Regions from separate parts of the Paenibacillus sp. FSL R5-0345 genome, predicted to be linked through region 2. Evidence: riboswitches for the same ligand, from Rfam matches in the RefSeq annotation. Region 2 holds a riboswitch; the other holds the start of a gene.
The links. A riboswitch is a leader RNA that binds a small molecule or an ion and turns the genes downstream of it on or off. The one in region 2 is predicted to bind thiamine pyrophosphate.
Positions count from the first base shown of each region.

Region 1: another riboswitch for thiamine pyrophosphate. It lies ahead of R50345_RS12595 (ABC transporter ATP-binding protein); the one in region 2 lies ahead of R50345_RS01975 (ABC transporter substrate-binding protein).

Region 1 is NZ_CP009281.1:2,900,627-2,916,098, forward strand. It holds gene thiM (hydroxyethylthiazole kinase) at 1-82, opposite strand, end outside; gene R50345_RS12585 (ABC transporter substrate-binding protein) at 123-1,145, opposite strand; gene R50345_RS12590 (ABC transporter permease) at 1,142-1,915, opposite strand; gene R50345_RS12595 (ABC transporter ATP-binding protein) at 1,896-2,594, opposite strand; TPP riboswitch at 2,926-3,029, opposite strand; gene R50345_RS12600 (amino acid ABC transporter substrate-binding protein) at 3,149-3,994, shown strand; gene R50345_RS12605 (amino acid ABC transporter permease) at 4,046-4,714, shown strand; gene R50345_RS12610 (amino acid ABC transporter ATP-binding protein) at 4,728-5,480, shown strand; gene R50345_RS12615 (S-layer homology domain-containing protein) at 5,576-6,238, opposite strand; gene R50345_RS12620 (Fur family transcriptional regulator) at 6,560-7,033, shown strand; gene R50345_RS12625 (TIGR00266 family protein) at 7,306-7,986, opposite strand; gene R50345_RS12630 (hypothetical protein) at 8,131-8,337, shown strand; gene R50345_RS12635 (class I SAM-dependent methyltransferase) at 8,400-9,131, shown strand; gene R50345_RS12640 (AraC family transcriptional regulator) at 9,238-10,056, opposite strand; gene R50345_RS12645 (sugar phosphate isomerase/epimerase family protein) at 10,377-11,150, shown strand; gene R50345_RS12650 (Gfo/Idh/MocA family protein) at 11,143-12,240, shown strand; gene R50345_RS12655 (Gfo/Idh/MocA family protein) at 12,263-13,339, shown strand; gene R50345_RS12660 (sugar phosphate isomerase/epimerase family protein) at 13,366-14,334, shown strand; gene R50345_RS12665 (DUF2164 domain-containing protein) at 14,431-14,688, shown strand; gene fabV (enoyl-ACP reductase FabV) at 14,706-15,472, opposite strand, start outside.
Region 2 is NZ_CP009281.1:436,729-452,200, reverse strand. It holds gene R50345_RS02030 (heavy metal translocating P-type ATPase) at 1-1,033, opposite strand, end outside; gene R50345_RS02025 (CPBP family intramembrane glutamic endopeptidase) at 1,263-2,024, shown strand; gene R50345_RS02020 (ArsR/SmtB family transcription factor) at 2,144-2,509, opposite strand; gene R50345_RS02015 (ABC transporter permease) at 2,622-3,356, opposite strand; gene R50345_RS02010 (ABC transporter permease) at 3,359-4,075, opposite strand; gene R50345_RS02005 (ABC transporter ATP-binding protein) at 4,072-4,983, opposite strand; gene R50345_RS02000 (HAMP domain-containing sensor histidine kinase) at 5,054-6,478, opposite strand; gene R50345_RS01995 (response regulator transcription factor) at 6,475-7,149, opposite strand; gene R50345_RS01990 (pyridoxamine 5'-phosphate oxidase family protein) at 7,298-7,717, opposite strand; gene R50345_RS01985 (MFS transporter) at 7,879-9,093, shown strand; gene R50345_RS01980 (hypothetical protein) at 9,174-10,625, shown strand; TPP riboswitch at 10,782-10,892, shown strand; gene R50345_RS01975 (ABC transporter substrate-binding protein) at 11,053-12,102, shown strand; gene R50345_RS01970 (thiamine-binding protein) at 12,216-12,509, shown strand; gene R50345_RS01965 (ABC transporter permease) at 12,506-13,267, shown strand; gene R50345_RS01960 (ABC transporter ATP-binding protein) at 13,284-14,138, shown strand; gene R50345_RS01955 (flavocytochrome c) at 14,240-15,472, opposite strand, start outside.

The sequences.
Region 1 (15,472 bases), 2.5 Mb from region 2:
TTGCTGAGAAGTTGGCTACGACGATATTGGTTATATTGTGGACCAGTGGATTGGATTCCCGTACTTTGGATAGATAACTCATGATATTTCCTCCTCAAGTTTAATGAGCAAATAGCTAATGGTTAAAGATTGATAAAAGCATCCTCTGCCTTGATGTCGTTAGACAGTAAATCATTGTCGGATAGCCACTGTCGTACCTTTTCCCAAGACGCTGGCTCTTGATAACCAAAATTTTGGTCACCTGCATTCATTAGAGGCAGAAGAATCTGCAAGCTCTTTTCTTCTATTTCCTTATCTAGTGGAGAGGTCGCATCTTCGTGTGCAAGCAGTAACTTTAACGCGTTTTCCGGATTTTCCTGGACAAATTGTTGTCCTTTTGTAATGGCGCTTAGAAACTTTTTGAAGTAGGACTCGGAATTTTGTACCCCTTGCTCACTGGCGACAAGGACTAGCTCGTAATAATCGGGTACTCCGAAGTCTGTGGGATTAAACGAGTGAACGGGATGCCCTTCTTTTTCGAGAATTAATTGTTCGTGGTTAATGAACCCGCCCATAATGGCATCTACCTGCCCGGTCGCAATTGCTGGAATAAGGTCGAAGCCTACATCAATTAGTTTACTGGCGTTGGGGTCACCCCCGTCGCTCTGGATCATTGTACGAATCATGGCTTCATAAAGTGGGATGGAAGAATACCCAATTTGTTTACCTGTAAGGTCTTTAGGACTTTGGATATCTCCGGAATGAGGCACCATTAAATGATTAAGCGGATGCCTTACAATCGCTGCAATCGAACGTACTGGAATCTTTTCACTACGTGCCATAAGCACCTGAGGCTGATAACTAAGTGCTAAATCAACTTGATTCGCTGCTACAAGCTTTAGTGCATCATTGGTGTCTGCCGGCATTTGGATCTCTACATCCAGACCTTCCTCTTGGAAATAACCATTTTGCTCAGCCGCATATAAAAATGAGTGAACGGCGTTGGGATACCAATCGAGCATGATTGTCAGCTTGTGCGTTTGTTTGTTTTCGCTATTTGAAGCATTACTTACTTTGGATGTATTTCCGCAGCTGCTTAAGATTAGGACAAAACAGATGAGATATAAGGGTAAAAGCCATTTTTTTTGAATGATTAAAGTATTCATCGATTAGATCCTCTTTTCTTTAAAAATAATGCTTCTAGCAGAGCTATCATCAGAAACAGCATTACACCGAGCGCGGACAACAGAAATACTGCGGCGAACATTTCGTCACTTTGCATATTCCCAGCCATTCTTCGGCTAAAGTAACCAAGCCCTTTGCTGCCGCCGAGCCATTCGCCGATGGTTGCTCCAATTACACAGTACACAATGGATAGCTTTAGTCCTGAGAAAAAAGAGGGCAGCGCCAGCGGGATTTGTGTTTTTGTAAGCAGTTGCCAGCGGTTTGCACTAAAGGTTAATAATAGATCCTTATATGCCTGACCACTTGTACGAAGCCCATCATATGTACTCACAACGACTGGAAAAAAAGCAGTTAGAAAAACTACAGCGACTTTGCTCCACAGCGTATATCCGAACCACATAATAAAAATGGGAGATAGCGCAATTAATGGGATCGTCTGACTGATAATAAGGAAAGGATAGATGGCCTTTTCAAGCGGTCGAAATAAGAACATTCCAGTACCCAGCAATGCACCACAGATAACCGAAAGTACAAAACCTACTAATATTTCCTGCAGCGTTGCCAATAAATGCTGTCCGAGTAATTGCCTATGCTCGATCAATGCGATACCTATTGCTGAAGGAGCAGGGAGGATAAAAGCTGGAATCCAGTAAAGACGAACAGCAGATTCCCAGATCGCAACAACGAACAACACTAGTAAAATGAAGGGGCCATAATTGTCTAGTTGTTTTTTAAAAGGTATGGGCTGCATACAGTCTCCGCTCCAACTCTTCCCGCAATGCTATAAAACGGGGTTCATAGTTCATTTTGTAATGTCTTGGCCTCGGCAAATCAACAACGATCTCCTGTAATTCGCTATGTGCGCCTCCAGACATTAAATAAATCCGATCGCTTAGTAATAGTGCTTCTTCGAGATCATGGGTGATGAGCATCACTGTTTGATTCAGTTCATCCCAAAGCTCTAACAACCAGCGGTGTATCTCACGTTTGGTCATAGCGTCGAGCGCTCCAAACGGTTCATCTAGCAGCATAAGACTTCCACCGCCGCCAGACACTAGCGTGCGAAGAAATGCGACCCGCTGTTTCATACCACCGGATAGCTCATGAGGGTATGCCTTCTCAACATCACCTAAACCGAAGCGTGACAGCAGGTCTCGAATGTGTGAAATTGTCTGTTGTTTAGTGGACCTTGGCTTAATTTCCCAGGGTAAAAGGCAGTTGTCGAGCACCGTTCTCCACGGTAATAGCAAATCCTGCTGCGGCATGTATGCGATCTGACCTAAGCGATTAGATGCCGCTGGCCGACCCGAATGAATCATTATTTTTCCATGAGTGGGTTCTAGCAAGCCTGCTATGGTTTTGAAAAGCGTACTTTTTCCGCATCCGCTAGCCCCGATAACAGCGACAAACTCACCTTGCTTAATATCCATGGTTAAGTTTGCAAATACAGGGAGCTGTTTAGACTCAGGAAAAGAGTAGGCTAAGTCTTGAATGGATAGGATTGTCGTGATGATAGAACCTCCTAAAAGTTTTGTATAGCATAGCTTCTTGAGGAACTTCGTACAAAACTTGCTTCGGAAGCATATGCCTAAGTTTTGTATAGCATAGCTACTTGAGGAACTTCGTACAAAACTTGCTTCGGAAGCATATGCCTAAGTTTTGTAATTGAAAGTAAACAAATAAAGACCCATTCATTTCCGGAGGGAAACAAATGGGTCAAAAAGTTCATTCTGCATAGGAACACTAAAAAATGCATGGGATGAAAATTCTGCTCCACTTCCCTCCGCTGGTATGATCCAGATCAGGTTCCAAGGGTCCGAAGCATAAAGCTCCGTCTCAGTCGGCCGACTCCCCTAGTGAAATAACAGGTCCATATTTAATTTGTTTATAAATATACCATAACTTTCTGAGATGTAAAGAGAGGATCTTATGAAGAATTATTATAAGAATGGGCAATATAAGGGTAAAGAGAGGGGATTCTATAATGAAAAAACTCAGTTTAACTATTCTATTGGTGTTAACCGTGGTGTTTGTAGCGGGGTGCGGCAATAATTCGAATACCGATAATACCGATACTTCCAACAACTCTTCAGCTGGAACGAATGGCGGAACTGCTGCAACTGCGAAAAATAGCTTGGAAGCTGTTAAAGCGAGCGGCAAATTACGGATAGGAACCGAAGGAACCTATGCACCCTTTACGTATCACGATGCATCGGGAAAACTGACTGGTTTTGACGTAGAAATTGCTGAGGAAGTAGCAAAGCGTCTCGGTGCTGACCCTGAATTTTCTGAGACACAGTGGGACGGTCTCTTTGCCGGATTGGACGCTAAGCGGTTTGATGTTATTTTTAACGAAGTATCCATTAATGAAGAGCGTAAAGCGAAATATGATTTCTCTGAGCCATACATCGTATCTAAAGCGGTATTGATTGTGAGTGAAAACAATGAGGATATTAAAGCATTTGCGGATCTTAAGGGTAAAAAATCAGGACAATCTCTGACCAGTAATCTATCCGAAATCGCTCGTGAGAACGGCGCTGAAATCGTTGCTGTAGACGGCTTCAATCAAGCGGTGGATTTACTGACCTCAGGCCGCATTGATGCAACGGTAAATGATGGATTGTCTTATCTGGACCTGAAAAAGCAGAAGCCTGATGTGAAAATTAAAGTGGTGGATGAGATTCCTAATGGTTCGGAAAGTGCCGCTGTATTCCTAAAAGGAAACGACGACTTGGTAAAAGCAGTTAGTGATGCAATTATTGAAATGAAGAGCGATGGAACTTATTTAAAGATTTCTGAGAAATACTTTGGTGCTGACGTTTCAAAATAATTCAAGGTTTCAGAAGCTAAACTAGCCTGGAGCTAAAAAGGATGTCTGAAAATGGATGACCGAAAAATACAAATTTTTTTAGATTCACTGCTACCCCTGCTAAAAGCGGGGGTGGCTTTTACCATTCCTTTAGCATTGATATCCTTTGTGCTGGGACTGATAATAGCGATTTTGACTGCACTGGCTCGTCTCTCCCCATGGGTACTACCGATGCTAATCGCTCGTTTTTATGTATGGGTCATTCGCGGAACTCCTTTGTTAGTACAATTATTTATTATTTTCTATGGTTTGCCTGCAGTTGGAATTGTACTAGACCCATTTATAGCCGCGACCATTGGGTTTACACTTAGTGTTGGGGCTTATTCATCTGAAATTGTACGTGCTGCTATCCTGTCGATACATAAAGGTCAGTGGGAAGCGGCCTTCTCCGTTGGGATGACTCGTGCGCAAGCGCTTCGACGCATTATTCTTCCACAAGCTGCCCGTGTCTCTGTACCGCCGTTATCGAATTCCTTTATTAGCTTGGTCAAAGACACTTCTCTGGCAGCGACTATTACTTATACGGAGATGTTCAGAACAGCACAGCAGGTTGCTTCCACCACCTATGAGCCACTGTTGATCTACTGCGAAGCAGGGTTGTTCTACTTACTATTTTGCTCAGTGTTGTCAGCACTTCAAAATTACTTGGAGAAACGACTGAGTCGTTTCTCTGCGAGCTAAAGGAGGGACTATGATGATTGAAATACTTAATTTGCATAAATCCTTCGGTGAGCTGCAGGTATTAAAGGGTCTTGATCTCAGGATGGAACTTGGTAAGGTTCTGGTCATTATAGGCCCATCTGGCTCTGGTAAAACAACGCTTTTACGCTGTTTTAATCTACTTGAAGTCCCTGATCAAGGAAGCTTATCACTCAGCGATATTAAAATTAATTTCTCGGAAAACAAGAAAATCCCGCAGAAGTCCATTTTGGCGTTACGTCAAAAAACAGGCATGGTCTTTCAATCCTATAATCTTTTTCCGCATATGACTGCACTCGGCAATGTGATGGAGGGACAAGTGACTGTCCAGAAACGATCCAAGGATGAAGCACGCGGACGTGCCCTTCAGTTGTTAGGTAAAGTAGGTTTGGCAGACAAAGCGGATGCTTATCCGCACCAACTGTCAGGTGGCCAGCAGCAACGGGTTGCCATCGCTCGTGCTATGGCAGTAGATCCAGAGGTGCTATTGTTCGATGAACCCACCTCGGCGCTCGATCCTGAGTTGGTGGGGGAAGTGCTTAAAGTTATTAAACAGTTGGCAGCAGAAGGAATGACAATGGTGATTGTGACTCATGAAATGAAATTTGCTGCCGATGTGGCTGACCGGATCATTCTGATGGATGGAGGCCATATTCTAGAGCAAGGGACTCCGCAAGAAGTTCTTGAGCACCCGAAACATCCCCGTGCGCTGCAATTTCTGAATAGAATTAGTGGTGAAGAAGGATAGAAGAAGATCAACACGCAAAAAAAAAGCAGTTCAGGTTTATACCTGGGCTGCTTTTTCGTATACATCATTCAGATCAGTGAAGTGCCGCGAATTGATTAGGATTTAATACCGGTCTTAAGAAATTCCAAAGCGTTATAGAGCATAATGGCAGCTTCGGCACGCGTAATTTCGCTCTTCGGATTAAACTTCCCGTTAGCGTCTAAGCTATTGATCTTGTATTTAAGCGATCGTTGAACACTGCCTTGATAGGAAGGGTTGAGCGCAGTATCGTCAGTGATATCTACTGGCACAATATTTATCATTGGCAGATTACCAATGCCTTCGACTCCTTGTACTAAGTAATTAGTGAACTCTTCTTTGGTCATTGTTTTGGTAGGGTCAATATCTTTGGGAAGCTCGACATGGTTGTAGTAAGCATTGATAAAAGCTTCAGCATACCATGCTTTATCTTTGACTTTAGTGAACAAGCCGCTGGCAATAGGAGCTTTGTTGAAATCGATGGCCGCGAGACTAAGCTGGAGACCCCCTGAGATGAATTGAATTCCTTGAGCTGTTGTTACTTTGGAGCTAGGCATGAATTGGGATTCACTAACCCCTTTAATTAAGCCTTGATTCTTTAAAGAAATGATCTTTTCTTTACCGTTTATGTTATCAATATCCTTAAAGGTATTTCCGGCTGCAAATATTTGGCCACCCAAAGAGAAGGAGAGAATGGTAACAGTTGTAATCGCGGCTAACGTTCTTTTTTTCATATTCATGGTCATTTCACCTCGTTGTATGGATAGGCCTCGTGGCCGCTATCAAATAATTAAACGCAGAAAAATATGGAAAGGTTGCGGTCAAACCTATATAATTTCACGAAAAAGTAGAATTTGGCAGAAAAATAGGCAGGAATGAATGAAAGAACTTTGGATAAGAGAGCTAGAATGTTATAATGATGTCAGGCTCTATTCATTCGTGATTATTTTTGATATGATTATATCGTAACGATTACTATTTACGTTTAATATTTTGATGCATAAATGGGTACGTCTCAGTGGATACGGATGTTAAATCATTCCGGGAAGGTAGGAGATCAAATGGATCAAATTTCAAATATCAGTCAGCTGTTTGCGGCGCAAAAGTATAAATTAACGCCCCAGCGTGAAGCTATAGTGAAAATATTGCTCGACAATGAGAAAGATCATCTTAGTGTAGAAGAAGTATATATGCTTGTTAAGAACAGCTATCCGCATTTAGGGCTGGCAACGGTATACCGTACACTCGAGCTCTTATGCGAGCTTCACATTGTTGAAAAGATGAATTTCGGAGATGGAGTTGCTCGATACGATCTGCGCGGGAACGATCATTCCCACATGCATCATCATTTGATATGCAGCGTGTGCGGCAGGTTGGAGGAAATTAAGGATGACTGGCTGGTGGAGCTGGAGAAAAGAGTGGAACGTGAATATGGCTTTAACGTCACGGATCACCGTCTTGATTTCAAAGGTACTTATGGCACATGTAAACGAACAGGCTGCAAAAAAGAAAAAGCAAACAAAGCGGTCTCTTAAGCCGCTATCTAACTAAAAGAAGAAGCTGTCTCAGAAGTAGTAAATACTGCTTAGGGGGCAGCTTCTTTTTCGGAAAGTGATATGAATGGAAATGGGGAAATCCTCCCTATAAATCGGCAAAATATCTATATGTCACAACAAATCAGTTGATTTATAGGGAGATATTCCTTAATTTGCACGCAAACAGCGCTTCTTAAAAAACGGAGAAGCGCTACGTTGCGTTTTAATCAGTTAAGGAGATCCTACTTATGGGAAAGGCTATGTCATTTTTATTAGCTTCGTGTGGGCACGAAGGATTTAATCCATGTTCCAAAGCTTCCAGGGTTACGGCTTTGCACGAGGATCACACCTTCTCCGCGGAATCGGCAGACAAGCGCTTCACCACTGGTTAAACTGTTTAACCAGCCAGAGGCTGCTTTTTCTACCTTGTAGTCCATATAATCTGGCCAAGCGACAAGATGCCCATTGTCGATAATCATCTCTTCACCAGGTGCTAAGTTAATGGCGTGGATGGCTCCGAAGGAGGACAGGAATACAGTTCCTCTACCACTGATTTCTACAATGAAAAAGCCTTCACCAGAGAAGAGACCGCGCGTTAAATTTTGCATTTTGGTATTGACTTGAATGCCTTCCGTTCCGGCTAAGAAACCATCCTTTTGAACTAACAACTTATATGAACCATCTAATTCGATAGCTTGGATATCACCCAATGATCCAGGAGACAGTAGTACCTCACTTTGACCACGGATAGCTCTGAGCTCCTGGAAGAAGAATTTTTCTCCGCTGAGCATTCTTCCCAGACCTCGCATAACTCCGCCATCAGCGGTTCCTTTTAATTCGACGTTGGGAGACATTGCAACCATAGCGCCCATTTCAGCTTTAACGCTTTCGCCTGGATCTAGATATACCTTCAGCATTGCAAATGCACCTTCGTACAAAACATCATATCTCATCACTAAAACCTCCGAATCTATTTAAATAAGTTAGAACACTAGCAGTGATCTCATTGTAACGGAATTCCGGCTGCGCTCATAGTCTGAATTATGTTAAAATATAGTTGTCTTACAGTTCACTAATGAATAGGAGAGTGGTGCCATATGGCACGAACCAAAACACAAAAAGCCTTGTTAAAGGCAGAGCGCTCAGGCACCTGGTGCGCAGCTCAAAGTCGAAGATCCAATGGGGATTATGGCGCCATTTCACAGCATGTACGATTAACGCCGAGCAAGCAACAGCAACTGAATAAGAATAAACACAAGGAGCGGATCTTCCAAGATGATGCTCCTTTTCATTTGGCAATTTGATAAGGTGATGTAACTAAGAATATACTGATAGAAGACATAGATGGATAGGAGATATGTAACTAATGAAACAAAACAAATATGACGATACGAATTTCTTCTCAGCGTATAAGCAAATGCCACGTTCCATTGGGGGACTTGAAGCCGCAGGAGAATGGCATGTACTAAAGTCACTCCTCCCAGATTTACATAATAAAAGTGTTCTTGATTTAGGCTGCGGATTTGGCTGGCACTGTTTGTATGCACGTGAGCAGCAGGCAAGTTCAGTCATTGGCGTAGATATCTCTGAAAAAATGCTTCAAGAAGCGCGTGAAAAAACAAACGACCCAGCAATCTCTTATATCCAGATGCCGATTGAGGATATTGATTTTGCGAGCGAACAATTTGATGTGGTCATTAGTTCACTGGCCTTTCATTATATCGAGTCCTTTGAAGCTATTTGCCGAAAGGTACATACTTACCTAAAGCCAGGCGGCAGTTTTATATTTTCAGTGGAACATCCCATCTTTACTTCTCGAAATGAACAAGACTGGTATGTGGATGACCAAGGAAAACGTCTACATTGGCCTGTCGATCATTATCAGACTGAGGGATTGCGTGAGACCACTTTCTTAACAGAAAATGTGATTAAGTATCACCGCACCATCTCAACCTATTTCAATGACTTGATTGAAGCCGGGTTTGCTATCAAAGCAGTTAGAGAGCCTAAGCCTTCAGAAGAAATGAAAAACGATCCGTGGATGAAGGACGAGGATCGAAGACCAATGTTCCTAATTATTTCAGCTGAAAAACAATAATCTCACCAACCAGAGTTTTGTATGAGTATTGAAGCAAGGGCTATGCCTGAAGTAGTTTATCTACTAAAGGGACAGCCCTGTTTTCATTTATGCGGCGTATCTTTAATCATACTTGTGCTCTGCTGTGTACACGGTACTGTCTAGGAGACATGCCGAATCGACTTCGGAATACGCGGTGAAAATAAGTGTAATTTGCAAAACCACAGGTTTCTGCTACTTGCTCCAGCGGCATTGGACTGAAGGTTATTCGTTCTCTTGCCATCTCTAACCGGACATCATTTACATATTTAATAATGCTGGTACCGAAGGCTTCCTTAAACAAATGAACGGCACGGGAGACAGATATATCTACATGCGCTGCAACATCCTCTAAGAGAAAAGGCAAGGTTGCATGTTCCTCTACATATTGCTTCATGCGGTAAGCTAGGTAACCTTTTGGTGAAATGGCTGGCTGATCTGTAATGAGGCGGTCGATTTCCATACATAGGATTTGTAAATAACAGGCAGATATCGCTGGTGAGAAATCCGAAAGACGTCTATGCTCAAGAATCAGCTGGCGAAACAAGCCGAGAAAATTCTCACTTAAAGGCACACTTAAGAGTGAGGGTCTCTGAGCACGTTCCCACCATTCAGCAATCCATGTTCCTTCACAAAAAATATGATAATCTCCGCTTTCAATCCGCGGCTTACCTACAGGATACTCTTCCTTATCAATGATTAAATAATAAGGATCATTAGGAGCGAAGAGCATGATATCGCCGCTCTCCACTGGAGTCATCACACCGTCGATCATTGCTCTGCTTCGACCCTCTGTTTGCAGACGAATTAAATAGTTCTGATTTCCATGACTGTGAGACATATGAAAAGGTTTGCGGTGAAAAGAAAATCCGGCGGATAATACGTGACAGGTAGTTGATTGAGTCATGGTTCCTCCTTGATGTTCAGAAATGATAATCAGATTGTTCATGTTTTAATCATATTATTCATTTTATTATATACGCTTTCATATTACTATGTACCTAAGCAATAAAGAAAGAAATCGACCATCTACGCTATACGGAGTCGATATTAGCTATGCAAACAAGAATGGCAGTTAAAGGAAACTAATGGGAATCAGATTAGTCAATTCTGCAACAGCATTATTGTTCAAGTGATTGCTGCTATTGATCTCTTTGGGGACGAGCAGCGGAAAGAAGTTTAAACGAATTAGTAAGCTAACCCTAAACCCATTGGAGTGATTAGAACATGCTGAAGATAGGTCTGCAATTGTACACACTTAGAGAAGAACTGGAACAGGATTTCGAAGGAACACTGCGCAAGGTAGCAGCCCTTGGATATAAAGGTGTAGAGTTTTTTCACTTTTTCGGTCGTACTGCAGCAGAAGTTAAACAATTGCTAAATGAGCTTGGATTGGTCGCGCTCGGCGCACATCGTCCTTATGACGCATTGTTGAATGATACAGAAGCAGAGATTTCTTACAATCTTGAGATTGGAAATCCTCATTTGATTGTTCCTTATCTGTCAGAAGAACAACGTAACTATGAAGAAGTTGCCGCGAACCTGAAGATTATTGGAGAAAAATGCAAAGCGGGCGGAGCGGTTCTTCTGTATCACAATCATGATTTCGAATTAACGGATAAATATGGGGATAGTGACCGAACTGCTTTTGATGGATTGTTTGAAGAGGTGCCGGCTGACCTGCTACAAGTGGAAATGGATACTTGCTGGGTACATCATGCGGGCTATGATGCGGTTGAATATATCAACAAGTACGCAGGTCGACTGCCGATCATCCATCTGAAGGATCTGAAGAAACACGAAGACGGTTCACCGGAAACGGTTGTACTAGGTGAAGGTGAAGTGAACCTTACTGCAATTTTAGATGCAGCTGTTCAGGCAAATGTGGAGTGGGCGGTAGTAGAACAGGATTTCTGCAGTCGTTCACCATTAGAAAGTGTAGAAGATAGTTTGAAATGGGTAAAAGCATACGCAAATCAAGGAGGAAAAGTTCATGTCTAATAAGTTGAGAATTGCTATTGTAGGTTGCGGTGGGATCGCAAATGGAAAACATATGCCAAGTTTGTCACGTCAAAAGGATGCTGAAATGGTAGCTTTCTGCGATATCGTTGAAGAACGTGCTCAGGAAGCAGCTAAGACCTATGGTGCTGAGGGTGCTGCTGTTTACACAGATTACACCGAGCTATTGAAAGCTGGCGGTTTTGATATTGTTCATGTTTGCACACCGAATGACAGTCACTCCGTGATTACTATTGCTGCATTGGAAGCAGGTAACCATGTAATGTGCGAGAAACCAATGGCTAAAACCACTGCCCAAGCACAAGAAATGTTGGACGCTGCGAAGCGTACGGGGATGAAGTTGTCTGTCGCTTACCAGAACCGTTATCGTTCGGATAGTGAATACCTTAAAGCACTCTGCGAAAACGGCGAACTAGGTGATATCTATTATGCAAAAGCAATTGCCCTTCGTCGTCGTGCGGTTCCTACTTGGGGCGTGTTCCTGGATGAAGAAAAGCAAGGCGGCGGCCCACTGATCGATATCGGTACGCATGCACTTGATCTTACTTTATGGATGATGGATAATTATAAACCACGCAGTGTTATGGGCTCGTCTTTCCATAAGCTGAGTAACCGAAAGAACGCTGGAAATGCCTTTGGTCCTTGGGATCCTGAGCAATTTAAGGTGGAAGATTCTGCTTTTGGATTTATTACCATGGAAAATGGTGCTACAATTGTACTTGAATCCAGCTGGGCACTAAATGTATCTGAGTATCGAGAAGCTCAAACGCTTCTTGCAGGTACAGAAGGTGGTGCAGATATGAAGGATGGTCTGCGCCTAAACGGTGACCGTGGTGGACGTCTGTATGAGACCAAAGTAGACTTGTCTGCTGGTGGAGTAGCGTTCTTTGATGGAGGACAGGAAAATGAATCTGATCGTGAAGCTCGCTTGTGGCTTGAGGCGGTTAGAGAAGACAAGGAACCTGTAGTTAAACCTGAGCAGGCCCTCGTTGTTACTCAAATCTTGGAAGCTATTTATGAATCTTCACGTACAGGTCGCGCTGTGTATTTTGACGGCACATCAGATAATTAATAGAGAATCAGGAGTGGAAGTCATGAGCTCAAACATACATTCCGTAGTCATCGTTGGCTTTGGAGGAATGGGGAAATATCACGCAGAATTAATTAAGGAGAATAATTCCTTAGAAGTGGTAGGAACATACGACTTGCTTGAAGCACGTCGTACGGACTCCATCAAAGCTGGCTACAAGGTATTTGAAAGTTATGAAGAAGTATTAGCAGATCCTTCAGTTGAGATCGTTCTTATTGCTACACCAAATGATGTGCACAAAGAAATTGCAGTACGTGCGCTCCAAGCCGGAAAACATGTTATTTGTGAGAAGCCGGTGGCTATGTCGAAGGAAGAGCTTCAAGAAATGCTGGCCGCTGCGGATGCAGCAGGACGTGTGTTCATGGTTCACCAGAATAGACGTTGGGATGAAGATTTCTTAACGATCAAGAAAATGTATGATCAAGAGACAATCGGCTCGTTGTTCCAGATTGAATCCCGTGTACATGGAGCGAATGGTATTCCTGGGGACTGGCGTCATGTCAAGGCACAAGGTGGAGGTATGCTGCTGGATTGGGGCGTTCATTTATTGGACCAGCTTTTATTTATGATCGACAGCAAAGTTACCAGTGTGAGCAGCAGCCTGAGCTTTATTCTAGGCAATGATGTAGATGATGGTTTTGAAGCCATCCTACAATTTGAAAATGGGATAAAAGCTATCGTTGAGGTTGGTACAACCAACTTCATCACATTGCCTAGATGGTATGTGAAGGGTATTGAAGGCACGGGCATTATCGAGGATTGGTCTTTAACAGGTCGTTTAGTCACTAGAAACACTGAAGGTGAAAAGATCGAACCTAAGCCTATTCGTGCAGGTGTTGGATTAACTAAAACGATGGCACCTCCTTCTGAAGGGGCTACCATTACAGAAGCTTTACCTCAACCAGCCGATATAGGTTCTAGCTTCTATGACAATTTCGCAGCCGTAATTGAGGGTACAGCCGAACCAATCGTTAAGAATGCCGAAGTAATGCGTGTTCAGAATTTGATTGAGGCTATTTTTGAATCTGCTGAGAAGAATCAAGTGCTGAAAGACTTCGATATGTATGGTGAAGGTAAGTAAACTATTTGCAAAAGAGGTGACTTACATTGAAACTTGGAGTATTTATGGTCTTGTTTGGCGGTCGTAAGCTGGAGGATGCTCTTGATTATGTAGTGTCCAAAGGACTTAAGGCGGTAGAGATTGGTACAGGGGGTAATCCTGGTAACAGTCACTGCAATCCAAAGATGCTTCTCGAGAATGAGACAGCATTGAAAGAATTTAAACATGCTGTGGAATCCCGTGGATTGACGATCAGTGCACTGAGCTGTCACGGAAATCCGCTACACCCACAAAAAGAGCTTGCTCAGAAGGATCATGAGGACTTTGTGAACTCGGTCAAATTGGCGCAGAAACTAGGCATTCCAGTCGTTAATACGTTTTCTGGATGTCCAGGTGATCATGAGGGTGCCAAGTACCCGAACTGGCCGGTAGCTCCATGGCCAAATGATTATCAAGAGATTCTGGATTGGCAATGGGAGAATAAAGTGATTCCTTACTGGACCGAATGGGGAGCTTTTGCCGCAGAGCACGATGTGAAAGTCGGTCTTGAGCTCCATGGCGGATTCTCCGTCCACACACCGGGTACTCTTCTGCGCTTGAGAGAAGCTGCGGGTGAGGTTATCGGAGCTAACCTTGATCCGAGTCATATGTGGTGGCAAGGAATTGATCCGGTACAGGCGATTCATATTTTGGGCCGCCAAGGTGCGATCCATCATTTCCATGCTAAAGATACTGTTATTGATCCGGTTAATGTTAATATGCATGGCTTAACAGATATGCAATCCTATACCAAGATGCTTGACCGTGCATGGCAATTCCGTTCGGTTGGCTTTGGACATGATCTTAAGACTTGGGCTGATATTATAAGTGCTCTTCGTTTAGTCGGTTATGATTATGTAGTTAGTATTGAGCATGAGGATGGACTGATGTCTGTAGAAGAAGGCTTCTCCAAAGCTGTAAGTAATCTTCAACAAGTATTGATTGAGGAGCCACTAACAGAAATGTGGTGGGTTTAAAATCAATTGTATAGACATAAGAAATGACGTGCGCAAGCACGTCATTTTTCCTGTATTAATAATCTGAATTTTAAACCTAAAAATTGGAGGACGAGCATGCAGCCGATAAAAATACAGAGAGAACATAAACTTCAGATTACATCCAGTATTCAGGATTATTTTGATACCGAGCTATCTAGCGAAATTGGTCAATTAGCAAGTGAGAATCTTCTGGATTTTATGCTCAAAGAACTCTCACCTTATATTTACAACCAAGCACTGGCAGACGCCCGTAAAGTGATTGAGCAAAAGATGATTTCTGTAGAAGAAGAATTGTATGCACTTGAGCAACCATTAACACTTGGCAAAAGATAGTCCGAACAAGATGTTGTTTACCGCAGATTGGTAATCGTTACGTCTGGATCAGTCTCTGCTTCGTAATCTACACCTTCAGTCTCGAAACCAAATAACTGGAAGAACTCCTGTTTGTAGCTTTCTAGATCTGTTAATTCATAGATGTTGTCTGTACTGAGTTCATCCCAGATTTGACTCACTTGATGCTGTACAGCCGGAGACAGCTCCCAGTCGTCTATTCGGATACGGCCTTCTTCGTCCACAGGAGTTCCTTCGACTGCGTAGAGACGTTCTGTGAATAAGCGATAGGTTTGTTCAATACAACCTTCATGAAGCCCTTTTTCTTTCATGACTTTGTATAGCGCAGAAGTGTAGAGAGGGACGACAGGAATTGCCGAGCTAGACTGTGTGACAAGACCTTTCGTAACTGCTACATAGGCCCGACCGCCAATACTAGATAGTTCTTCGTTAAGCGTATGTGCTGTGGATTCGAGATGATCTTTTGCACGTCCAATCGTTCCTTTACGATAAACGGATTGGGTGATTTCTGGTCCGATATAAGAGAAAGCGATTGTGGTGGCATGATCGGCCAAAGCGCCGGCTTGCTGGAGTGCTTCAATCCAAAGCTGCCAATCGTCACCACCCATGACACGAATGGTATCATCGATTTCCTTCTCGGCTGCAGGCTCGATAGAAATTTGGCTGACCTCACCCGTATGAAAGTTTACGGTTTTATTCGTGTAGGTATCTCCTATAGGTTTAATTACGGAGTTATAAACTTCACCAGTTACAGGATCTGTTCGGC
Region 2 (15,472 bases):
TCGAAGCATTCTGCACCAGTTCCAGAATTTTAGATACAGCTGATTCTCCAAAGGTCTGCGTGACTTGCATAGTAATAACACCGTTCCGATTAATAAACCCACTTAATACCGTACTTCCCGGTCCAGCCGAACGCGGTACAGATTCCCCGGTAAGTGCTGATGTATCCATCATGGCGCTCCCCTCAAGGATCGTTCCGTCCAGAGGTACCTTTTCACCCGGTTTCACAACAATCAAATCACCGATCGCCACTTCCTCAGGGGAGACTCGTTTAAGATCATTTCCAAGCTTAAGGTAAGCAAATTCAGGACGGATATCCATAAGTGCCGTGATAGATCGGCGTGAACGGTTTACTGCCAGACCTTGGAACAGTTCTCCGATTTGGTAAAAAAGCATAACCGCTACACCCTCTGGATACTCACCAATCGCAAAGGCACCGATGGTTGCGAGAGCCATCAAGAAATTCTCATCGAACACCTGACCCCGGATAATGTTCTTCACTGCTTGCCAGACGACCTCACTACCCACGATGAGATAGGCTGCTAAGAAAATCAGTAGTTCTACTACACCCTCGACCGGTAAGAATATTCCGGCAAGAGCGAGTATGCCACCGCCACCTAACCGCAGTAGAATCTTACGGGTATCGCCTTCCCCATGCTCGTGACTGTGACCATGGCTATGGCCATCCGCATCATCATGCTTATGTCCGTCTGCAGCCTGATGATCGTGGTCATGTCCATGTTTATGATCATGTTGATGACTACTGTTATTATGCGGCTTGCGACTACCCGAAACCTTCTCTTTCACATTTACATGGGGCTCAAGTGCTTTCACCGTTTTCTTTGCTTCAACAATCGCTGACTCCTCATAACCTGCGGCGGTTTCCATCGTCATTGTCTTCGTAACAAAATTAACGGAGCAAGACGATACACCTTCAATCTTCTTCACTTTATCTTCAATTTTCATTGCGCAATTGGCGCAGTCCAAGCCTTCTAATTCCCACTGACGTTTTACTTTTCCTTGCATCGTATCCATACGGCACATCTCCTCAAATAAAAACCATATATGAGCACTTGTTCATATGTTATCTTACTGCTATTATATTCCCTTTATTTTTGAAGGTCAATACGCGATATACACCATTTTTCTCCGTTTCCATAAAAATTAAATAAATTGACCTTTCCGCAAAAATATGTAAAATTATGCATGATCACTTTCTAGATGGATTGGCAACTGAAAGATAAAGAAAGGATGAATGTAGACCATGTCAAAGCTAGCCAAAACGTCTTCTTTTTCACAGAAACACCCTGTTTGGACCGTTGTTATTATTGAGGTGTTGTTACTTTTAGCGGTATCAGCCGCCGGGACTTACGCCACGCTTAAAGAGCTATCGTATACCGCTCCAGTACTGATCTCCTTTATTCCAATTGCTCTTGTACTACTCATCTACTTCACGGTTAAGAACAAATGGAGTGATCTTGGCTTCCGTCCTCTGAACACCATATCTTCTGGGAATTGGATCTATTATGCACCTCTAGTCGTCATCCTGATCACCATATCCTTTAAAGGTTTCCGTGAAATTAGTACGTCTGAGGTATTGTTCTTTATCTTTTTCACCCTGCTCGTAGCTTTTGTGGAAGAGAGTATCTACCGCGGATTGATTTTCAAGACTTTGCTCAGTAAGGGTGCTACAACGGCAGTAATTACTTCAAGTATTCTATTCTCTATTACCCACTTACTTAATGCCTTATCTGGTACAGACATCACTCAAATCCTTCTACAGCTCGTATATGCTCTTCTGATCGGCTTTGTGCTTTCTTTATTGATGCTGAAAAATAATAATATTGTTCCGCTGATATTGTTTCATTTTGTACATAATCTGATTCAGTTTGTTGGTAACGATAATACAAGCGAGTATATAGGAATCGATCTGCTCATTCTCCTGGTGCTCGCTGCTCAATGTGTCTGGCTAGTATTATCCTTTAGAAAACCAAACCTGACGAAGAACCTAAATCAAGCTGGTTAATCGACGCCATTCCTTTAAGAAGAGCATATTCATCGCAAACCAACTGTGACATAATAAGAAAAGGGAATCCCAAGCGCCTGAAACGGCTGTTGGAATTCCCTCTTTTTTTGCTTCCCTAGCTATTCATGACGGACATGTTCATGTGTCTGCAGAAAGATCTGTTCTACATGCGCATCATTGAGCGAATAGAATACCGTCTTCCCTTCTTTACGACGCTTCACAATTCGTAAATTCCGTAAATAACGGAGCTGATGGGATATCGCAGATTGGCCCATATCAAGGATCACAGACAAATCGTGTACACATAATTCTTTCTGGGACAAAGCGTAAATGAGCCGCACCCGTGTTGGATCACCCAACGCCTTGAACATCTCTGCCATTTTATCCGTTATTCCTCGGTCAGGCAGGATCAATGCAATGGATTCCGGTTCAAGCTCCGAACCCTTGCATGTATTATCGCAATCCTCTAATGCCGTTGGCTCCATGCTATCGCCCTCCTCCACCAGCCAGTTAGCTTTGCTGATTGTTTTCTTCAATTATATGAAAACCAGCTCTGGATGTCCATTGAGAAGGCGTGTGTACACTCCGAGTTGCATATCAGACCGCTTTACGATAAAAGGAGATCAGTCCTGCCATAAAAAAGACAATGAAGCTTCCGCCCACTACCATCATCAGCGTTTCGAACGGTAAATTAAAAGCCCCAAACGTGTCATCACCATACGGCATCATAGCCAACATCGGTTGTACCCAGGGATAATAAGGACCATAGGTTGAAGAATTGGCGATCAGCATATTAGGAATGGTCAGACTCACATTAAGCGCCAGCGGTGCGCCGAAACTGCTCCAGCCTTGAGAGATAGCCAGCTGCAGTGCAGCGAGTGGCAGACAGGCAACAAAGCCGCCAAATACCGAGCTAAGTAGCAGCGACCAAGGGATTGAACCCGGAATATCTCGGAATAAACCCATTCCCAGCACCATCACCAGGAACGTTAGTTGGACCGCAGCCAGCAATCCGATAATCATCACATATTTTGAAAGGTATACTGATAACCGAGTCACAGGCAGAGACAGCAACATCTTCCAGCCCCCGTCATGATGTTCATAACGACAGATCAGCGCGGCGAAAATACCCGAGAGTACAGGTAGAAACAGCAAGGCATGCATCATGGACATCACATTTAACAGCAGTTCCCAACTCATCTTCTCCCCTTCGTTATCTGCCAATGCCCCGGGAAGTAATGCTAAAATCGGACTGCCTATAACTAAAAGCCAGACATATGATTTAGACATTTTTAATCGTTCTGAGGATAATACTCTCCAAAATGAATTCATCGTTAATCCACATCCTTTCGTGCGAAGTGCAGTGCACCCGGCAAAAGAATCAGCAGCCCCAGCAGCAACCCTGCGCCGCTAAATAAGAGACGATGAGAAGAGTCCCAAGCCATATAGGGCCATGTTAAGGGAACCCATTCTGAAAGTAACATAGAAAAGATAGATACCAGAGATAAGGTAATCCCCAGAGCGACCGGCAATGTCTGATTTCGGTTAGCCAGAGAAAGCCACAGCTGCAAGGCAATTACCGGCAACGCCGCGATATAGGACATAAAACCAATTCGTAACACATCCAAATAAGGAATCAGTTCTACCTTGAAGCCCAAAACAAGCCCTAAACCAACTGTACCCACCGAAAGCAGCAAACAAGAAACCGCCACTAGCACCAAACATAACACCAGCTTAGCCATAAATACTGAAGTACGTGAGATAGGTAGCGCCAAGAGCTGCTTCCACGAGCTCATCTGATGTTCTACATTTGCAATCAACGAGCATACTAAGGTCCCTCCGAGAAAAAGAGCAATGGGCACAAATGCAGCCACATTGTTCAGAAGTCCACCCCATAAATCCGCGCTATACTGCTCGCGAAGATAATCATAACGAAGGCCGAAGTTCAAGCCTTGCATGGCTACAAGTCCAAGCGGTCCAAGAAACACTAGAAACCAGAGTCCCTTGCCACGGATTTTGAGCCAATCCGCCGACAGTGCCCGCCACATCATGATTCCTCTCCTCCTACAACCTGCAGGAAGAAGTCCTCAAGTGATTGTCTCCGCTCCTCTACACGATAAATAGCATGCCCATTCTCTACCAAGGCTTTGACTAGCAAGGCAACTCTTGCATCGATCATCCGGGAGAAGACTAGCTTTTGGTCTTGAAGTAGCCCTGCGTACCCCCGTTCTTCAGCAAGACGAAGCGCGGCCTCCGGGTCCGAGACTGCTAAACGCATTTCTCCCCCGGCTTGCCGCTGCAGATTCGTTATACTATCTTGGTACACCATTTGCCCTTGACGAATGATCCCTACGGTATCCGCCATTTGCTCAATTTCACTAAGCAAGTGACTGGATACTACGACAGTAATCCCTTGCTCCTGCGGCAATCGTTTAATCAGTCCGCGAATTTCCTGAATCCCAGACGGGTCAAGTCCATTCGTCGGCTCATCCAGAATAAGCAGCTCCGGTTCCCCGAGCAAGGCAGCAGCGATACCTAGTCTCTGCTTCATCCCGAGGGAGAAGCCTTTAACCGGGCGCTTCTCTTCCCCTGTTAAGGAAACAATATCAAGCACCTCAGCAATCCGTGACTTCGGAGCACCAAGAATACGCCGGATGGCTTCAAGATTATCCACAGCGCTTAAGTGCCCGTAATAGGATGGAGACTCTACAAGCGACCCTACCTTCCGCAAAATTTGCAGTTTATGCTTGCGAAGATCCTGGCCGAATACTTCAATCCCTCCTGATGTTGGAGTGATCAGTCCAAGCAGCATACGAATTGTTGTTGTTTTCCCTGCCCCGTTTGGGCCAAGAAAGCCATAGATTTCTCCCTTGCGGATGTTCAAATTTAAATTTTCCACCGCAGCCCGGCCACGGTATTTTTTTAATAAATCCTTCGTTTCAATCACTGTTTCTTTCATGTTCCTCACCTCGGTAATTAGCATAACGTCCCAAGGTTAAGAACAAGGCGGCACGAAGTTTAAGTTTTGTTTAAATTTCATCCCGTGGATTGAAGATTACAATAGAGGTGCCATCTCCTGTACTCTCCATATCCCACTCTAACTCCATATGCTTCATTAACAGATCCACGATGGACAGCCCTAATCCTGCCCCTTTGTAATCGGATGGACTCTGGATACCTCTGCCGTGATCCGTTATCAAAATAACGCGTTGCCCATTACGGGACTCCGTAGAAATCCCTACATAAAGACCGCTGTTGGCATGACGTACAATATTCTGAAACAGATTATCAAGAATACGGCGGAACCACACCTCATCCACCATCCAGATTAGTGGTTCAGCTTCGAGATCAATATCGATCTCGAAGCCCTCTTTTTCCCATACGGGGTACCAAGCAGCGGCACTTTCCCGCAACAAACGCAGGACATCTTTACGTTCCGGCTTTAAGGTAATCCTTCCGCTGCTCAGTAAATTGTAGGATAAAAGATTCTCGATCAAGACGCTAAGATCCGCAATACGCTCATCCATAAGCTGTAGGGACTGTTGACCTTTTGGAGTTAAGCTCTCCTTAGTCATTACATGAATGTGGCTGCGGATGACTGTAAGCGGCGTACGCAAATCATGAGATAGGTTGGATACTAAACGCTTTCGCAGCTCCTCTTCTTCTAATTCCCTGCGTCGACTTTCGTCAAGCTTTACGACCATCGTATTAAAGGCTTCCTCCAATCGGCCAATCTCGTCCAGTTTGCCTGTCGCTATAGGTCTAGGCATTCTATCTGGACCCGTAATGGTCATCGCCGTTTGTAGCTGTAGCAGCCGTTTGCGTATTTTTCTAAAGAACAGCAAAGAAACCAGTGCGAACCCTCCAAAAAGTACAAAGAGCACAAAGTAATACAAAGCCCAAGCCCCGACTCCCCCATAAGCCCCTTTGTTGAGCAGCTTGTTTGGAATTTGCATTACCATAAAGCCTTTACCCGCATCCACTCGGTCTCCCATAAAGGCGACGATGGCTAAAGGATCACGCTTTGTACTTTCTTTCATAAAAAAAATAGCCTCAGCCGCCGTCCACTGCTCCGGAACTCCGCTGCCATGGTCCGGATTGCCTTCATCAGGTGTGAGAATCAACTGGGTCATTCCCTGCCCATCTACCCAAAACATAGTAGCCTCAGTGTATTTCCGGCTCAGTTCATATAGCCGCTCATTTATGCCTTCTGAAGAAGCATCTTCCAATTGAAGCGCCTCTTTATGCCACATGGTCTCCAGCGCTGCAACACTCGAATACAGAGAGGTGTCTACAGGTGGAGCCCCTTTAGTCACTTCATTAACCATATTGTAGAGAACAAAAGATAACGGCAGGACCACAGGGATAAAAAGCAGTGCAGAAACAATAATAAGCAAATATCCCGATAGCAAAGAGGAGTTACGCTGCTTGCGAATGCGCCCTAACCCCCTCATGCTCTTACCCGATATCCGATCCCCCGGACAGTTTCTATAATTTCGGGATTGCCCGGATCAAGTTCTAGCTTTTCGCGCAAATACCGAATATGTACCATTAGCGTTTTATCCCCTTCGATATAGCTCTCCCCCCAGACCGTTTCATAGATCTGCTCCTTCGTCATAATCTGACCAAGATGACGCAGCAAATAAGAAAAAATCTGAAACTGCTTACCCGTAAGCATGATTTCTTCCTGTGTCTGAGCATTTATCACTCGGTTATCCCCTTCATAGACGACTAAGTGCTTAAGCGCGAGTGAATCCTGCACTGCTGCTCCATTCCGTCTAAGCAGCACCTCAATACGGGCTGCCAATTCATCCGGATGAAAAGGCTTGGTCAAATAATCGTCCGCGAACTCAAGGCCCTGCAGCTTGTCATCAATCGAGGTTCGGGCTGAGAGCATCAGAATCGGCAGCTTTGGGTACACCCGCTTCAAGCGTTGGCCGACAGTAAATCCATCCAAACCCGGAAGCATAACGTCCAGAATAGCCAAATGACAAGGCGCTGCTTCCTCCGTCGCTCCCTCCCCGCTCCGCAGCCAACGTACACTATAGCCACGATCACTTAAATCCGCAGACACGACGCTGCCGATTTCATGATCATCTTCAATATATAACAGAGTAACGGTCATGTATTTTAAGTCCTCCCCTGAGAAATTACGTAAAAAGTTGAAGTCATTATAACATGTTTTAACAGGTCACTCAGGGACTTATCTTTTAAAAAAGCCCTCCTAAACCCGTGGGGGATAGGAAGGCTTTCGGAATCGATTTTAAATTGGTTTAGGGAGTCCACACGCCGTGCTCTTTATTACTGCCAACATACTCAATACGCGTTGGAGTAAGTTCAAGAATCACATAATTAGGGTCATCAGGCCCAGTAAACCATGGCTCCAGCTCTTTGTTCCACACCTTTGTGCGCAGCCCTTCATCCTTAGAAACGGCAACGGTGGCTTCAATCTCCAGCACATCTTTGCTTCCGCCTGACTCATATCCAAGCAGCAAAAAAGCATTCGGATTATTCGATAATTCCTCCACCTTATGAGTTTTGCGATTCGTAGCTAAATAAATCTTCAAACCCTCATGGAAAATGGCCATGTAACGTACTTTCGGCTTATTTCCTTCTTCGATCGTACCAAAGGAACCGAACTTGTTGTCATCCAATGCTCTAATAATGAGTTGTTCCAGTTGTTTGTTATCCATTACGTAAATCTCTCCCTTCAAGCATGTAAACAAAAGTTTATATATCCAAGCTCACCGTTTGGATTTATCATAACAATGGTGCTTATTATAATGTACCCTTCCGGTTCACATTGAATCCGACCTTACTCCATAAACTACTTTCAATATAAGGGGCTTACTTCGTGAAAAAACTGATCTGGATTGGCTGTCTTTCCTACTTTGTCATTGGCCTTGCTCATGTAGTGCTGGGATCTATTCTTCCCGTTCTGCTACAGCATTATGACCAAAATTATAGTGCCGGCGGGCAATTAATTTTTAGTCAATTCGCTGGTTTTTTGGCTGGTGTGCTTGTCTCTCCCCTACTCAATCGCCGTTTTGGGAAACGAGGAGGCATCATTATCGCCACCGCTCTTCTCCTGACTGCTGAGATTGCGTATGCTTTTCTACCCCCTTGGGAGTGGATGTATGTCATCGCTGTTGCAGCAGGCTTTGGTTTCGGCATGATCGAAGCCGTGATCGGCACCATCATCATCGGAGCTGTGATTGAAGGAACCGCGATCGCGATGAGCCGATTAGAAGTCCTATTTGGGATAGGCGCACTCGTGATGCCTCTTATCGCCAGTCCGCTCATTGCTACAGGAGCATGGAGATTGGCATTTCTAATTGTCGCTGGCTTCTCATTCATTTCCCTCATTCTCTGGGGAAGAGGCCATTTTGGGAATCTACAGCGCATACTGGACGAGCGAGCACCTCGCAAAGTCTCAGTGTCCGCACATTCCTCGCAGTCCAGCACACAGCTTCCGTATAAAGGGAAACAATGGATTCTGCTGGGCATCTTCATCCTTTTCTTCTTTCTCTATGTAGGTACGGAGATGAGTCTGGTCAACTTTATGCCCGCCATCTTTATCGCCAAGCTAGGGATGACAGAATCTGCTGCGGCGCTGACAGTCACTTTCTTTTGGCTAGCTATGTCTACGGGAAGATTGTTTGCTGGAGTGATTGCAGAGAGAATTTCTTACCGTGTATACATTTTAAGTAGCTGTTTACTGACCTTGTTACTGCTGGCTCTTTTTCCGTTCACAGATAATCGATTAGCTGCATTCATCGTGATTATGCTACTTGGGCTATTTATGTCCGGTATTTTCTCCATAGCTCTAGTCTTCTCCAGCAAGATGCTACCAGGAGCCGAAGAATCAACACCCAGCATAATGATCGCTGCTGGAGGTGTCGGTGGAGCTCTGCTGCCCCTATTTATGGGCTGGTCTATGGACCATCTAAAAGTGGCACAAACTGCTGGGTTACTTGCCGGTTTTGCCGCCTTCTTGTTCTTGCTGAGCATTGCCACATGGAGATTCCAATCCAGACAAGCAGTGCAAAGAAAGAGTTCCAGTATTTAGAATGTTAATATGGTATCAACCTAATCCTTTTAGGGTAATGTCATCTATAAGCATATTCTGAGCACAAGGATGGACGATGAATGGATAAGCTTTCAACTGAGCCTTTATTACATACTGCGCTTATGCAGTTTATTTTTCCCTTTTCAATAAAAAAGGGCGATTCTAAGAAGCTTATCCAACAATTGCAGGATGATGGCTTCACACGTTTTTTTCTGGATAATAAAGAGTTAGAAAATGCCTATTACGGAGAAGATCACTGTGTTTCCCATGAACGGATGGAGCGCACCTATTTACCGTTTGCTGCACATATTCTTTTTCCACGCAAGAAGGATGTAGACTCTTTCCGCCGCTTTTCCAGAGTCAATAATCTGGACTGTATTCTAGAGATTCCTCAGCAGTCTATATTTTTTAAAATTCTCTCGACGGATATATTCATATGTCCTTTTCAGCTTGGATTTGTGACGATACGTGTCCAGCTTGAGGGGGATTCGATTCCCTTTAGTATTGCACTGGAATTCGCGGACCGCTTCCGGACGCTTGAGAATACCTTCGTGCAGGATGACTACACCTATATCCATTGCGGGGAACAGACCTATGAGATGGTAGAGGATTTTGTCTTCCGAAATCTGGTGGATGGACTGGAGCCTTTTCTGGATCACTCGGATATCAATGGGGCTTATTTCGAGACCCTTCCCTTTTTCGTAGATGAAAGAATGCAGGTGCAAGCCTTTTATGGCTTTCAGAGTGAAGGAGATTCTGATGAGATTAGTATAAATATGCGCTATCGCGCCTCTCAGCTTGATGGAATTGATCTGAACGGGAAGCCCTATGCCAGTGCCAGCGATCCAGCGTATATTGCGAACTACTGTCATGAGCATTCCTATAATCGATGGGGCCCAGACTCGTATTATATGATGAATGAGCAGACCTTTTGCTGTCTGACCCGAGCTGAACCAAAGATCGCCGTTAGCCTGGCCAACCAGATGTACGGGCAATATTATTACGGATTTCTACTCAATATTTTCCACAAAATTGTTCTGCTAAAGCTGGCAAATATGCATTCCCGACTACGCATAAACCACGATTATGATGAGATCGACAATTTAATCTACTCGATTAATAAATTCTCGGCAAAGTTTTATTTCTTGGAGCTGATTTCACAGTCGCAAGGACGGGAGATTTTTCTTCAGCTGCGTAAAGTATACGGGAATGACGCTCTGTTCGAGGAAGTAAAAGAAACCTTGACTGACCTGTTTCAGTATCAAGATAAGTTCCAATCGAAGCGCCGGGATAATCTGCTGATGATCCTCACTGTATTTACGGTGGTAAGTGGGATTTATGGCATGAATCAAGTCATTGACGATCTGGATGGAAAGATTCAATGGAGTAAGATGGTTAGCTATTCCCCCTTTGAGTTTCTTGCTCTTTTCGTGATTATGAGCGGGATAATGATCAGTGTTGTCCTTACGCTAGGTGCTCTGGTTACTGAGCTTAAGCGGCGTCATCGCAAGAAACATAAAGATCTGGATTAATGAAATCAGACAGATAAATTTGAAAAATCTAGGAACGTGCTACTAGACATTCCGAGAACAGCCGTCTATAATACACCGTATGCGAGAAATATAAGACATAAAGTATAGATGAAAGCTTATACTTACTTATATTTCACGTGGAAATACCCGTTAACTTCATAGAACCAGGGGTGCTGGAATTGGCCGGCTGAGATTGTATCCCACAAGATACTGACCCTTATACCTGATCTGGATAATGCCAGCGTAGGAATCGCCAATTGGTTTTGGTCCCTGTGACCTTTACTAACCTTGCGCCAAGCCAGCGTCCCGATCACTCGGGGCGCTTTTTTTGTGTAGATCACAAAAGATGTAGAAGAAATGTACATACTACACTTTATGGTTCATGTTGGATGACGGGATCTGGCAACCTTAAAGGAGAGAAGAAGACATGCAACTCAAAAAAGCACTTATGCTTAGCCTCACCTGTATGCTCATTCTTGCGATTGCCGGATGCGGCAGCAACAATGGGAATACAGCCGGAAACAAAGGAAATGCTGCGGATTCGAATGCAGCGACCGGATCAAATGCTCCGAAAGAGCTTACCAAAGTTAAGGTTGCACTGGATTGGACACCGAATACGAACCACACCGGTCTATACGTAGCCAAGGATCTTGGTTATTACGCGGAAGAAGGTCTGGATGTAGAAATCGTTCAACCTGGCGCAGCGGGTTCTGATACTATGGTTACCTCTGGCGAAGCCGCTTTTGGGATCAGCGCTCAGGAAGGATTGACTCTAGCCCGTCTACAAGGCGTTCCCCTTGTCTCGATTGCAGCCATTATTCAGCATAATACTTCGGGTTTCGCCGCTCCAGTAGACCGCAATATTAAATCACCAAAAGATTTTGAGGGTAAAACCTACGGCGGTTGGGGCTCTCCTGCTGAAGAAGCAGCCATGAAGGCGATCATGGACCCTGTAGGTGGCGATGTGAAAAAGGTGAAGCTAATCAGTATTGGTGAAGCTGACTATTTTACCGCAGTCAAACGTGACATTGATTTCGCTTGGATCTTCTACGCTTGGACTGGTATTGAAGCCGAACTGCGTGGTGAGCCTCTGGATATGCTTTACTTGAAGGATTATGCGCCTCAGCTCGATTATTACACCCCTGTGCTGACCACGAGTGAGAAGCAGATTTCTGAGAATCCAGATTTGGTGAAGGCTTTCCTGAAAGCCACATCCAAGGGCTATCAATATGCGATTGATCATCCAGAAGAGGCTGCCGCTACATTATCCAAGGCTGTGCCTGACCTTGATGCCGAGCTTGTCCTAGCTAGCCAGAAATGGCTTAGCCCGAAATATAAGGACGACGCCCCACGCTGGGGAGAGCAAAAAACCGAGGTCTGGCAGAATTACGGCGACTGGATGTATGATTTGAAGCTGCTGGACAAACCGCTGGATGCAGCTAGTGCATTCACGAATGATTTTTTACCGGCGGAGTAGACCGGACTTCCCAAGTTCGTTCAAGATTCGACGCCGAATCTGCTTCCTGAATTACATCGTTATCAAAGTTGGCTTTTTGAACTTACCTATACAATTTGAGAGGATTGATTATTGTGGCTAATACATTATTAAGCATTCAAGTAATTCCTAAGACTCCAAACAATGAGGACTCCATCCCCTACGTAGATAAAGCGATTGAAGTTATTCAGAAATCCGGTGTTAAACATCAGGTGAATCCACTGGAAACTACTATGGAAGGTGAACTGAGCGAGCTCCTGGAGGTTGTCCGTCAAATGCAGGAGGCGCTGATCGAAGCAGGTAGTCCAAGCGTGATCTCCCAAATCAAAATCGCCCATAACCCTAACGGAATCAGCATGGATAAATTGACGGAGAAATATCGGCCGTGAGATCGACCTGGAAGCTAATATGGCCGCCCCTTGTGGCGGTCGTCTTCTTTTTAACCGTATGGCAGTTATCTGTTTCTCTATTCCATATCGAATCCTGGATTCTGCCGAGTCCTGCTGACATTGCTCGCGAATCCACCAGTAATGCCTCAGGTCTCTGGGCTCATACGATGGCTACGCTTCGGCTCACATTAATCGGTTTCCCCATTGGTACAGGTGTAGGCTTGATCGTTGCTCTACTTTTGCATCTTTTGCCTTGGGCCAAACGGGCTTTTTATCCACTCATTATTCTGAGTCAAAATGTTCCCTCTATCGCACTCGGACCGCTGCTAATCATCTGGTTCGGCTTCGGTCTTTTGCCCAAAATCGTGCTGATTACACTGGTATGCTTCTTCCCGGTAGCTGTCGCTGCAATGGGCGGCTTGTCTCAAAGTGATCAGGTCATGATGAATTATATGAAAATGGCTGGCGCAAGCAAGTGGCAAATCTTCACCAAGCTGGAGCTTCCGTCTTCTATCCCGGCACTATTTTCCGGTGTGAAAATATCTGCTACCTATGCGGTTATGGGAGCCGTGGTCGCTGAATGGATTGGCGCGGATAAAGGGATCGGCTATTATATGCTTCTGCAAAAATCGGCTTACCGTACGGATCGGATGTTTGTCGCTATTGTGATTATTGTGCTCCTTAGTCTTGTGCTTTTTGCGATTATCGCATTATTGGAAAAATGGTTAGTCCGCTGGAAACCGCGCCGTAACTCATAGAAAGGAAGATGCCTGTATGTCTCAAGCGACGCAAATAGAGCAAAGAACAACAGAAATCATAAGCTCTCCTGAAGCTCATACTGCACCACCTGCTCTTGAAGTAAGCGGCATCTCCAAGTCCTTCACCCATCGTCGCCGCGAGACGAACGTGCTCAACAACGTCTCTCTTAAGGTAGAGCAGCAAGAGTTCGTCTCGATCGTCGGTCCTTCCGGCTGCGGAAAAAGCACCTTATTCCATATGATCGGCGGACTAGTGAAGCCTGATACAGGAACGATCCGCATGAACGGCAAGGTCGTTACAGGTCAACGCGGTGAGATTAGTTATATGCCGCAGCAGCCTGCTCTTTTTCCTTGGCGAACGATTGAAGATAATGTACTGCTAGCCGGAGAAATCAAAGGTGCTCTGCAGGATGGAGCTCGTGAAGAAGCGCGCCAGTGGCTCGCTAAGGTTGGCTTGAATGGATTCGAACAGGCTTATCCGCATATGCTGTCTGGTGGGATGCAGCAGCGTGCTGCTTTTCTCAGAGCACTGCTGGCTCCGCAGGAGTTGATGCTGCTCGATGAACCTTTCAGCGCATTGGATGCACTAACTCGCAGTGAAATGCAGCGCTGGCTGCTGGAGCTGTGGGAGGAGAATCGCCGCTCCGTGCTATTCATCACCCATAACATCGAAGAAGCGTTGCTGCTCTCGAATCGTATTTATGTATTCTCCGGTCGCCCCGGCTCCATCCTACATACTGTTGACGTGCCATTTCCACGGCCACGCCGTGATGAGATTACGGATTCCCCGGAATTCCTTAAACTCAAACGACAACTGTCACAATGGATGCGAGAAGAACAGGCTAAAAGCGGGAAGCAGCTTTTTGAATAGCGACGCTCCACTCACTTTGAATGAGTGATTAAACAAAGAACCGCCCGGGCTTCAATTAGCCCAAGCGGTTCTTTTGTTTTAACCAGAATAGTAGTTAAATCTTATTGTGCTTGCACGAACTCAGCAGATTTAATTCCGGCTTGACGGCCGAAGATAATGATCTCAGCTACAGAGTTACCGCCGATCCGGTTTTGACCGTGCAATCCGCCTGTTACTTCACCTGCTGCAAACAGGCCAGGAATAGCTGCGCCTTTTTTATTTAATACTTCTGTATTCGTGTTGATCTTCACGCCGCCCATAGTGTAGTGAATCCCAGGTGCGATCTTAATAGCGTAGTATGGAGCGGTGGACAAGTCGTTGTCCATTCCTGTCGTTCTGCCAAATTCAGCATCGTTCTTGTTCTTTACTGCGCTGTTCCAAGTATCAAGTGTCTCTTTTAGCTTATCGGCTGGAACACCGATTTCTTTCGCCAATGCTTCGATGGTATCCGCTTGGATCACGAAGCCCATTTTGTCATATTGTTCAATTGCTTTCACGCGTGATTTGACGCCGGAATCAAAGACAAGCGTTGCCGCTTTTTCAGGAAGTGCATTGATCGCTTCGGTAACTTTATCACGTGTAGTCAATTCATTTACGAACCGTGTGCCTTCGCTATTTACGAGGATAGAACCTTCGCCGCGTACAGCTTCCCCGATCAGATAAGATTTTTCTTGTTGAACTGTTGGGTGAACCTGGATTTGATCCATATCAACGGTGGTTCCGCCAAGTGCCTCGATCATTTTGATGCCGTCACCGGTACTGCCGATTTGGTTAGTAGTAACGTAACCTTCCAAATCAGGTCTAACTGTAGAGATCATGTCCATATTAGAACCGAAACCACCGGTAGTGACAACAACAGCCTTCGCTGTAATGGTTTTTTCATCGGCTTGGTTAAAGAGTACCTTTACTCCGTCAACCTTACCATCTTTTTGGGTGATTTCCTTCACATCTGCGTTCACAAACAATGGAATTTCTTTTTCTTGTATATTCTTAACCAATCCTTTGACAAGGTATTGGCCTACCGCAGAGCCGTCTTCTGGGCGGTGAGTACGTTTTTCGTTCATGCCGCCTGTGATCGTGATATTGTTCAGTCTGATTCCGATCGAATCCAACCAATCAATAGCACTTGCGGAATTATCTACGAAGAAACGAAGCATCTCTTTATCGTTGGTGTCGTGACCACCTTTTAATGTCTCTTCATAAAATAAATCATTGCTATCTTTAATACCTTGATCTTTTTGGAATTTTGTTTCAGAAGCATTCATCCCCGATGAGGATTTACTTGTATTCCCGCC